Regions from separate parts of the Arthrobacter sp. 2MCAF14 genome, predicted to be linked through region 1. Evidence: riboswitches for the same ligand, from Rfam matches in the RefSeq annotation. Region 1 holds a riboswitch; the other holds the start of a gene.
What was found. Region 1 has a riboswitch for thiamine pyrophosphate ahead of thiC (phosphomethylpyrimidine synthase ThiC). Riboswitches for the same ligand answer to the same signal wherever they lie in the genome.
Positions count from the first base shown of each region.

Region 2: it holds a riboswitch for thiamine pyrophosphate, as region 1 does, so the genes downstream of both, AB4074_RS18280 (ECF transporter S component) here and thiC (phosphomethylpyrimidine synthase ThiC) in region 1, are expected to answer to the same signal.

Region 1 covers NZ_JBFRHB010000001.1:371,954-376,928, forward strand. Annotated here, with positions in the region: gene thiC (phosphomethylpyrimidine synthase ThiC) at 1-1,175, opposite strand, end outside; TPP riboswitch at 1,171-1,278, opposite strand; gene AB4074_RS01710 (amidohydrolase family protein) at 1,356-2,450, shown strand; gene AB4074_RS01715 (VOC family protein) at 2,529-3,407, shown strand; gene AB4074_RS01720 (hypothetical protein) at 3,478-3,921, shown strand; gene rpsP (30S ribosomal protein S16) at 4,117-4,539, shown strand; gene AB4074_RS01730 (RNA-binding protein) at 4,541-4,783, shown strand; gene rimM (ribosome maturation factor RimM) at 4,913-4,975, shown strand, end outside.
Region 2 covers NZ_JBFRHB010000030.1:3,740-8,714, forward strand. Annotated here, with positions in the region: gene AB4074_RS18275 (ABC transporter ATP-binding protein) at 1-1,159, opposite strand, end outside; gene AB4074_RS18280 (ECF transporter S component) at 1,159-1,788, opposite strand; TPP riboswitch at 1,863-1,999, opposite strand; gene AB4074_RS18285 (NUDIX hydrolase) at 2,212-2,958, shown strand; gene AB4074_RS18290 (DUF4235 domain-containing protein) at 3,010-3,270, shown strand; gene mnhG (monovalent cation/H(+) antiporter subunit G) at 3,267-3,737, opposite strand; gene AB4074_RS18300 (monovalent cation/H+ antiporter complex subunit F) at 3,727-4,005, opposite strand; gene AB4074_RS18305 (Na+/H+ antiporter subunit E) at 4,002-4,568, opposite strand; gene AB4074_RS18310 (Na+/H+ antiporter subunit D) at 4,565-4,975, opposite strand, start outside.

The DNA.
Region 1 (4,975 bases):
CCCTCCACCATGACCTGCACGTCGTACTTCCACGCCCGCTTCGTGAGCTCCGCGAGCGTGTCGAGCTCGGCGAACTGCGCGGCGTCGTTGGCGTCCGCCGTCGCTCCCGGACGCAAGCCGTCGCCGAGCGAGAACGCGACGTCGTACTTGGCGAAGATTTCGCAGAGTTCGTCGAAATGGGTGTAGAGGAAGTTTTCTTCGTGGTGCGCCAGGCACCAGCCGGCCATGATGGAGCCGCCGCGGGAAACGATGCCCGTTACGCGATTCGCGGTGAGCGGCACATACCGCAGCAACACGCCGGCGTGGATGGTCATGTAGTCCACGCCCTGCTCGCATTGTTCAATGACAGTGTCGCGGAAGATCTCCCACGTGAGCTTGTTGGCTTCGCCGTTGACCTTCTCGAGGGCCTGGTAAATAGGCACGGTACCGATCGGCACGGGGGAGTTGCGGATGATCCATTCTCGGGTGGTGTGGATGTCGTCACCCGTGGACAGGTCCATCACAGTGTCGGCGCCCCATTGCGTGGCCCACTGCAACTTGTCCACCTCTTCGGCGATGGAGCTGGTGACGGCCGAGTTGCCGATATTGGCGTTGATCTTCACGAGGAACGCCTTGCCGATGATCATCGGCTCGGATTCGGGGTGGTTGATGTTGTTGGGGATGATGGCCCGGCCGGCCGCGACCTCGCTGCGGACGAGTTCCACATCGCAGTTTTCGCGAAGTGCCACGAACTGCATTTCGGGCGTCACGATGCCCTGCTTGGCGTAGTGCATCTGCGTCACGGTCTTGCCGTCGACGGCGCGGCGGGGCACCGGCTGTGCACCCTTCCACTCCGCTGAGGCGGCGCCGCGGCGTACGGCCGACTTGCCGTCGTCGAGCAGGTTCCGTTCGCGGCCGCTGTAGGCCTCGGTGTCGCCGCGGGCTTCGATCCACTCGCTGCGGAACGGCTCGAGGCCGACCACGGGATCGCTCCCTGGCCCTGCGGTGCGGTACACCTGGAATGGCGCGTTGGCCTCGCCGTTGGGGGACGGTTCCAGGGCGATTTCAGTCACCGGAACCCGGATTCCCGTCCCGGCATCCTCCAGGAACGCGAGGGAATGCGACTTGAGGGATTGTGTCACCTCTTTGGCCGATCCGTTTTGGGTAGGGCTCAGCTGTGTTTCTTTGATGCTCAAAGGATTACTCACTTCCTTCGCCGGCATTACCCGGACAGGTTCAACGGTCACAGGCTGCATCAGCCCGATCTCAGCCCTTGCAAGGGCCCCCGTGTGGTCGTAGACGAAGCTACCACAGCTGTCGGTGCTTGGGAGAGATGTGACCGGTCCGGCAACGGCGTCGGAGTCTAGGGTGGAATCATGGCGGAAATCATCGAATTCAGCGGCACCGTCCTCACCGGGCCGGAGGAGGAACGGCGCGGCCTCTGGTCGGTCGACGGACGGCTGACGTACCTGCGGCCTGCTGCCGCACCGGACGTCGTCCTGGCCGGATGGGTGCTGCCCGGCCTTGTCGACGCGCACTGCCATGTTGGCTTGGGCAAGGGCGGTGCCGTCGACGACGAGACTGCGCGGCTGCAGGCGACGGCGGACCGGAACGCCGGGACGCTCCTGATCCGCGACGCCGGATCCGCAAGCGACACGCGGTGGCTGCAGCGCCGGACGGACATGCCCAGAATCATCCGCGCGGGCAGGCATATCGCGAGGCAACGCCGTTACATCCCCGGGCTGGCCGAAGAAGTCGAGCCGGAGGATCTGGCGGAGGCGGTGCGCAAGCAGGCGCGGTCCGGAGACGGCTGGGTCAAGATCGTCGGGGACTGGATCGACCGCTCCGCCGGGGATCTCGGCCCGTCCTTTCCGGCCGCCATCGTCAAGGACGCCGTCGCCGCGGCACACGACGAGGGAGCCAGGGTAACTGCCCATTGCTTCGCCGAAGGGACTATCGACGACATGCTCGACGCGGGCATCGACTGCATCGAGCACGCCACCGGCCTCCTGCCGCACCATATTCCCCGGCTGCTGGACCAGGATGTGCCGATTGTCCCCACCCTCATCAACATTGCGACCTTTCCGGACATCGCGAAGCAGGCGGAAGCGAAGTTCCCGCGATACGCCGCCCACATGACCAGGCTGTGGGAGCGCAGGCATGAACGCGTCGCCGAGGCATTCGACGCCGGAGTGCGGGTGTACGCCGGGACCGACGCCGGCAGCGTCATCAAGCACGGCCGGATCGGTGAGGAAATCCTGGAATTGCATCGCGCGGGCCTTCCGGCGGCCGCCGCCCTCGATGCCGCCTGCTGGTCCACACGCGAGTGGCTGGGGGCCGACGGCATCAGCGAAGGTGCCAGCGCCGACGTCGTGCTCTACGCAAACGATCCCCGCGCGTCCCTTGAGGTGGTGCTGAATCCGCGATGCACCGTGCTGAGGGGACACATTTCAAGGAACGCCGGGCATTAGGAATAAATTGAAGCTTCAAGTAATTTAGATAGAGAGAGGTAGCCGAAGGGCGGCACCACAAAAAGCCGGGAGTTTCACATGACCATCACATCCAGCCAGGATCTCCTTCCTGCCGAACTCACCATGGGTACTGTCATGCTCAAAGTGGGGGACATGAAGCTCATGGGCGACTATTACCAGCGGGCGCTGGGGCTGGACGTCGTCGCCGAACAGGATGGCGGACTCTACTTCGGCAGGCTCGGCAAGCCCCTGGTGCACCTCGCGCCGGCCTCCGGGCTCCAGATCCCGGGTCGCGGAGAGGCTGGACTCTTCCACACAGCCTTGCTCTTCGAAGACCAATCCTCCCTCGCCGCAACTGTTGCCTCGGCCGCGCAGTACGAACCCCACGCCTTCGTGGGCAGTGCGGACCACCTGGTCAGCGAGGCCTTCTACTTCACCGACCCTGAGGGTAACGGCATTGAGCTCTACTACGACAAACCCCGCGAAGGCTGGGAGTGGAACGGCAGTTCGGTCGTCATGGACAGCCTGCCGCTCCCGCCGCAGCGCTATCTCCAGCAATACCTGAGCGAAGCCGCGGTGGCGGGCCAGCATGAGGCGGGCGCCGGCGTCGGGCATGTCCACCTCCAGGTGGGCGACGTGCGGACCGCCCATGATTTCTACGTCGACACCCTGGGCTTCGAACAGACCGCCGGGTGGCACGGGCAGGCCTTGTTTGTCTCCGCGGGCGGCTACCACCACCACATGGCCATGAACGTCTGGAACAGCCGCGGTGCAGGTCCGCGCAAGGACACACTCGGTCTCGGCGAGGTTGTCATCGAGGTGCCGTCAGGAGACGACGTCGGCGCGCTCGCGGACCGCCTCAAGGTTGCCGGTATTGCGTCCCACCACACGGGCCAGGAGCTGCGCTTCGAGGACCCGTGGCGCAACCGGCTGCGGGTCGCCGTCCGCTACGCTTGATCCGACGGTGTGGCGCATTTCGGCCGCCGCGCCGCAGCTCCGTTGGCACGAACGAATGAGAGTACTTTCCATGGGCTTTGCTGAAATCTTTGTTGCCACCCACGATGAAGCACTCAAGAGGGCCGCTGCCCTGGAGAAGGGCAGCGACGTATCCGGCGCCGCAGTACGGATCCCGGGAATCAGCGATTTCGAAGTAGAACAGCTCGGCGACCTCGCCGGGACCGCCGTGCATGCAGGCGGGGCCGACTATGAGCTTTCTTTGGTGGACGTCACCAGCGACGCCTTGCTGGGCGTCCCCGAAGCCATGGTGCGCGCCCTGTCCGAGCTCCTCAGCTACGAGACCGAAGGGGAGGGAAACGTCCTCGACGACGTCGCCGAAAGCTGGGCGGCCCAAGAGGACATGCCCTTTGATGCCCAACAGTCCCGTCAGTACGTCCAGCAGTTGGCGGCCCTCGCGAGCGACGTCGAAAAGGCGGAGCGGGCCGGTCTCTACGTCTGGTCCGCGGGCGAGTAACCCCGCAGTAAACCGGCCGCACGGACCGCGCGTTCGAAATACTGTCCGCCATCTGGCACAATGGACAGGTACTCGATCCGCACGGCCCCTCTCTCCGTGTGTGCATCTTGTCCTTGGAACCCTCAAGTATGGCCCGCCCCACGGGTGCAGAACGACGGGCTCAACCCCGTTTCAGAAACAGGAGTGACCACAAAAGTGGCCGTAAAGATTCGCCTTAAGCGCTTCGGTAAGATGCGCGCACCGTACTACCGCATCGTCGTCATGGACTCCCGCGCCAAGCGCGATGGCCGTGCGATTGAAGAAATCGGCAAGTACCACCCCACCGAAGAGCCCTCGTACATCGAGGTCGTCTCCGAGCGTGCACAGTACTGGCTGTCTGTCGGCGCCCAGCCGACCGAGCAGGTTGCCGCGATCCTCAAGATCACTGGTGACTGGCAGAAGTTCAAGGGTCTCCCGGGCCAGGAAGGCACGCTGAAGACCAAGGTCGCCAAGCCTGCTTTCGTTGCACCGGAGAAGGGTTCCGTCATCATCCCGGAAGCCATCACCAAGAAGACCAAGCAGTCGGAAGCAACTGAAGCTCCCGCTGACGCTGAAGCAGAGACCACCGAGGCTGAGTAAATTGCTGGCAGAAGCGCTCGAGCACTTGGTCCGTGGGATCGTTGACAGCCCTGAGGACGTCAAGGTCAGTGCCAAGAACAACCGCCGCGGGGAATCCCTTGAGGTGCGTGTTCACCAGGACGACCTCGGACGGGTGATCGGCCGCCAAGGTCGCACTGCACGCGCTTTGCGCACTGTGATTGCGGCATTGGCGGGCGGCGAGCAGGTCCGGGTCGACGTCGTCGACACCGACCGTCGCCGGTAACGCGCTCAGCAATACTTGTCTTAAATCCGGCCCCTTCACCAGATTATGGTGGAGGGGCCGGATTGTTTTACGAGCAAACCCCCAGCCTTGGTCCCTAAGCCGGCCCAGCGAAGAAATCAGAGGAACCCCATGCAGCTCCAGGTTGCCCGAATCGGCAAGCCCCACGGAATCCGCGGCGAAGTCACCGTCCAG
Region 2 (4,975 bases), on a different contig from region 1:
TGAACGGGTCGGTGCCGGCCCCGTCGCTGAGCCCGACGGCGGCAGTCACCATGCCGGACACCGGCGCCAACAAGCCCGCGAGGGTCAACGCGAAGGTCGATTTTCCGGCGCCGTTGGGACCGGTGATGGTCAGGGCCTGCCCGGCGAGCACTTCGGCGTCAAGTCCGGACTGCACAGGAAGGGGCGGGATCGTTTTGAACCCGCGGCGCCGTGGCCGTTCGCGGGACACCGCGAGCTCCTGCGTGGCGAGCAGCAGCCCTCCAGCGTTGCCGGGGCCGGCCCCTGCTCCGGAACCTGTTCCCGAACGTGGCCGGGTGGCCGGCACGTACCCGGGCACCCACACGCCCGCAGCAATGAGCATGTCCCTTGCTTGCACCAACACGGTGTCCGGATCGCCGTCCAGGAGCACCGCCGGCGTCGACCCTTCCGTGGAGGAGGAGCTGCCCGGCTGCAGCACCACGATCCGGTCCACGAGGTCTTTCCAGACGGAGACCCGGTGTTCCACCACCACCAAGGTAGCGCCGGTCTTGTCCAGGCAGCGGCCCACGGCATCGCGCACTTCCAAAACGCCGGCCGGGTCAAGGTTGGCGGTCGGCTCGTCCAGGAGGATCAAGCCGGGCCGCATCGCCAGGATGCCGGCCAGTGCAAGGCGTTGCTTCTGCCCACCCGAGAGGGCCGACGTCGGGTGGTCGAGCGCGAAGTTGCCGCTGGCACTGCCACCGGCACTACGCAGGAGCCCGACGTCGTCGAGCGCTTCATGGACGCGTTTCCAGATCTCTTCCCGTGGCACGCAAAGGTTCTCGGCACCGAACGCGACGTCATCGCCCAGCCGGGAAAGCACCACCTGGGTTTCGGGGTCCTGTTGCATGAGTCCGGCACGGCCCCGCTGGGCCTTCGGCGAAACGCCGTCCACGAGCAGCGAGCCCGTCTCGTCGGCGTCGTCACCTTCCTCGCCCAACACGCCCGCCAAGGCATGCAGGAGCGTCGACTTGCCCGCGCCCGAGGGGCCGAGCAGGAGCACACGCTCCCCTGGACGAATATCCAGGTCCAGGGCGTGGATGGCCTGCGTGGTGCGGCCAGCGTGCCGCCAGCCCCAGCCTTGCGCGGAAATGGCGGCGGGTCGCACCACAGCAGGGGTGCCGGAATCAGGACTGGGCATCAGGAAAAGACGGGCTCCGAGGCGGCCTTGCGGGACGCGAACGCGCTCAGGACACCGGTCTTGGCCAGGCCGCGGGTCGCGATCCAGGACAGGGCTCCGGCAATGACGGCACCGGAGATCGTGCAGAACACGATGTACGCGAGCTTGTCGACCGGTTCGTAGGCGATGTTCCAGCCCCACGGCAGGAAGGAGTCGTTCAAACCGCAGAACAGGCCCGCGCCGGCACCTGCCAGCAGGGACACCGGCAGGTTGAACTTCTTGTACATGAAGGCCAGGAAGATGAGTTCCGCGCCGAGACCCTGGAGCAGGCCCGAGATCAGGACCGTGGTGCCGTACTGCGAACCCATGATGAGCTCGCTGGTGGCGGCCACCGTCTCGCAGAAAATTGCCGCACCGGGCTTGCGGACGATGAGCATGCCCAGGACTGCCGGGATCATCCAGCCGCCGGCGATCAGGCCGCTCAGCGGCGGGTAGCCGGCGGACATCGGCGTAGCAACCAGAGCCATCTGGTCCCATGCCCAGAAGATCACGCCACCGGCGATCGAGATCAGTGCCGCCACGACGATGTCCACGACGCGCCAGCTGTAACCAGGCTTGGTGAGGCCCGGCCTTGCAGAAATACCAGTCATTTTGTCCTCCTGAGGAACAGGAGGGGAAAGTGTTTCCGGTTGCCTGCGAGCGGTTTCCGCCGCCCCGGTCCGGACACTATGAGAACTCGACTCCCTTGCGCCGGTACTAGCCGGATCAGGTTCGAGGGTCTGCGGCTGTCCGCACTCTCAGCGCCCGTCATCCGTGCCGCATTGCTGCGAGCCCGACGGCGGCGCTCCCCTGTCGTTATCAATCCACCCTTTTGGGCGTGGTTCAGTTTACACCTTGGCGGGGTTGCGGGCGCTGTGCTGGCCTACGCGGAACGGTCACAAACATGTGGGACGACGGATTCTGCTGGATCATTCGCCGGGCGAGCCCTGGCCGGCGCGGATTGGCGCGGGCGGGCGCAGAAGCTGGGAGAATGATCCAGCAGAATGTGACGCAGCGCGGGCAAAGGAGCGGTCTTGGCAGGCATTGGCGAAGCGAACAGCACCACGGTGGCCGAACCTAGGCTCGCCGCGAGCGTGATCCTGGTCCGCGAGGCCCCCGTTCACACGGTTCAGTCAGACCCGGAGGTTCCGGCGGATGCCGGGCGCGGCCTGGAGGTGTTCGTGCAGCACCGCGTGACCACGATGGATTTCGCCGCGGGCATGGTCGTCTTCCCCGGGGGGCGAGTGGACCAGGCGGACAGCTCCGGCTGGGACTTCGAGGACGACGTCGTCGAGCGGCACGCCAACGCCTGGCGCCGGAGCAGCATCGCCGTCGAGCCCGCTTCGGCCCGGTTCAACGCCGGCCGGGTGCTGGCGGCTGCACAGCGCGAGGTGTTCGAAGAGGCCGGGCTGAAGCTCGACGCCGCCACCCTCCGCCCGTGGGCCAACTGGGTCACCCCGGCAGACCAGCCCAAGCGCTTCGACACATACTTCTACCTTGCCTGCCCGCTTTCCGGTGCCGAGCCAAGGCACCAAACCACGGAAGCGTCATCGTCCTTGTGGATGCCGGTCCGCGGAATCCTGGATGCCGAAGCCGCCGGAACCCTCAAGCTCATGCCGCCCACGCTGGCGCTGCTGGATGAGCTCCTCGCTCTCGGCACGGTGGAAGCGATACTGGCCGAGGACCGTGACATCGTGCCCGTCCGTCCAAAGCCTGGAGCTTTGGAGGAGTTCTTCCGGCTGAGGCGCCAATCCCCAACCGTTGCTCCGGAACTGCCCTGAAGTGGGGTTAGGCTGGGGACGGTCCTGTTTCCTCCCGCAAGGAGTCCCGGAATGAACCTCCTCATCAAGCTGCTCGGCACTGGCGTCAGCATCGGCGCAGGCTTTGTCGGCACCAAGATCGTCAATGCGTTGTGGGAAAAGTCCACCGGCAAGAAGCCTCCCAAGGGTCACGACGACATGGAGGCAAGCCTGCGCTCGGCACTGACCTTCGCACTGATTTCGGCGACCGTCAGCGCAGTCATCCAGGTTTTCGCAAGCCGCAGTACCCAGCGTGCCATCTCGCGTTTCTCGAAGACGCAGGACATCGTCTAGGCTGACGGCCCGCCGTCCCGGCCGTTCGCGGCTGAGCTCCCGCCGTTCCCGGTGTGGGGCATTGCCGGTCCCGTTTCCTGCGCTTTCTCCGCTGCCCGCTGACCGGCAGCCCGGAGCACCACGGCCTCAAGTTCGTCTATGCTCAGCAACTCGCGGTGGAGGTGCTTGGTCCGGTAGCCTGCGCGGCCCACCATGTGTGCGGACACGGGCACGGTCAGCAGTTGGAAGATCCAGGCGACTGCCAGGATCGGCCAAACCCACCATTCGCGCATCTGCAGCCCGATGGCCGCCAAAACAAGGAACAACCCCAGCACTTGCGGCTTGGTAGCTGCGTGCATGCGGCTCATCAGGTCCGGGAAACGCAACAGGCCGATTGCCGCGCCCAATGACATGAGCGCACCAACAATCAGCAACACTGCGGTGACGGCATCGATCACGCCGTCAACTCCGGTGGCATTAGGAGTCATTGACCTGTCCCCTTCGGTCGGCCACGAAGCGCGCCACCGTCACCGAGCCAACGAACCCGATCAGCGTCAGCGCGACGAGCAGCACCAAGTTGTTGAGGTGTCTGTTGACGGCCATGTCGATGGCCAGCGCGGCGCCCAGTATGGCGAGAAGCACGTCTGAGGCGAGCACCCGGTCCAGCAGGGAAGGCCCGACGGCGATCCTATAGATCGCGCCTGCCGCCGCGAGGCTAAGAATCACCGCCGTGACGATCAGCACGATGTCTTTCATGAGCGATCTCCCGTCGTTGCAGGCCAGCCTTCGGCCTGGAGTGCGTCCATTTCCGCGCGGGTACCCATGATCCGGATCAGCGAGGCCTCCGTATCCTGGACTTCCTTGCGCAGCTTGGCGGTGTCCACATCGTTGCGGACATTGAGCCCGTGGATATAGAGCGTGGACGTGGAGCGATCCACCTCCACCACCAAGGAACCCGGAATCAGGGAAATCACGTGCCCGGTGGCAGTCACCATGAGGTCGGAATGGCTGCGCAGGGGAACAGCGACCACGGCGTTGGTTACCGAAGGCCCGCGGAAGACCGCCAAGTACATGACCTGGAAACTCGCGGCCACCACTTTGCCAAGGAACACTGCGGCGAAAGGAATGGCGCGCAACACGTGGAATCGACCGCTGAGCTCCACTGGAGGCAAGTAGAAGACCCTGGCTACCACCACCGCGATCAGCGCACCAAACACCAAGTTGCCGGGGCTGAAGTCCCGCCAAAGCGCACCCCAGACGACCACCAGCCAGACCAGCAGGGGCAACTCGGTGCGGAACGAAATCCGCTTGCGGCTCACTTGCCACCTCCCTGCACCGGCGCAGCGATCTCCGGAACCTTGGCATTCCCGCCGAGCACGGAATGGATGTACGCCGTACGGTCCAGCATCTGTTCCGCGGAGTTTCCGGCCAATTGGAACAGCGGGCCGGCGAAGACCGTCAGCGCCACGCCAAAGACCACCAGCGCGGCAGTTGGCCCCACCATGGTCCGCGGAAGCAGGCCGACTGCTGCCGTGTCCTTGAGGGCGGCGGCCGGGTATTCCGCGTCCTCGGGCTTCCGCCAGAATGCGCGGTTCCAGACCCGGGCAATTGCCAGCAATGTCAAGAGGCTCGTGACCACGCCGCCCACCACCAAGGTAATGGCCAGGGGTGTCCCGAGGGCGATGCCTGCCTGCAGGAGTCCGAGCTTCCCCAGGAACCCTGAGAA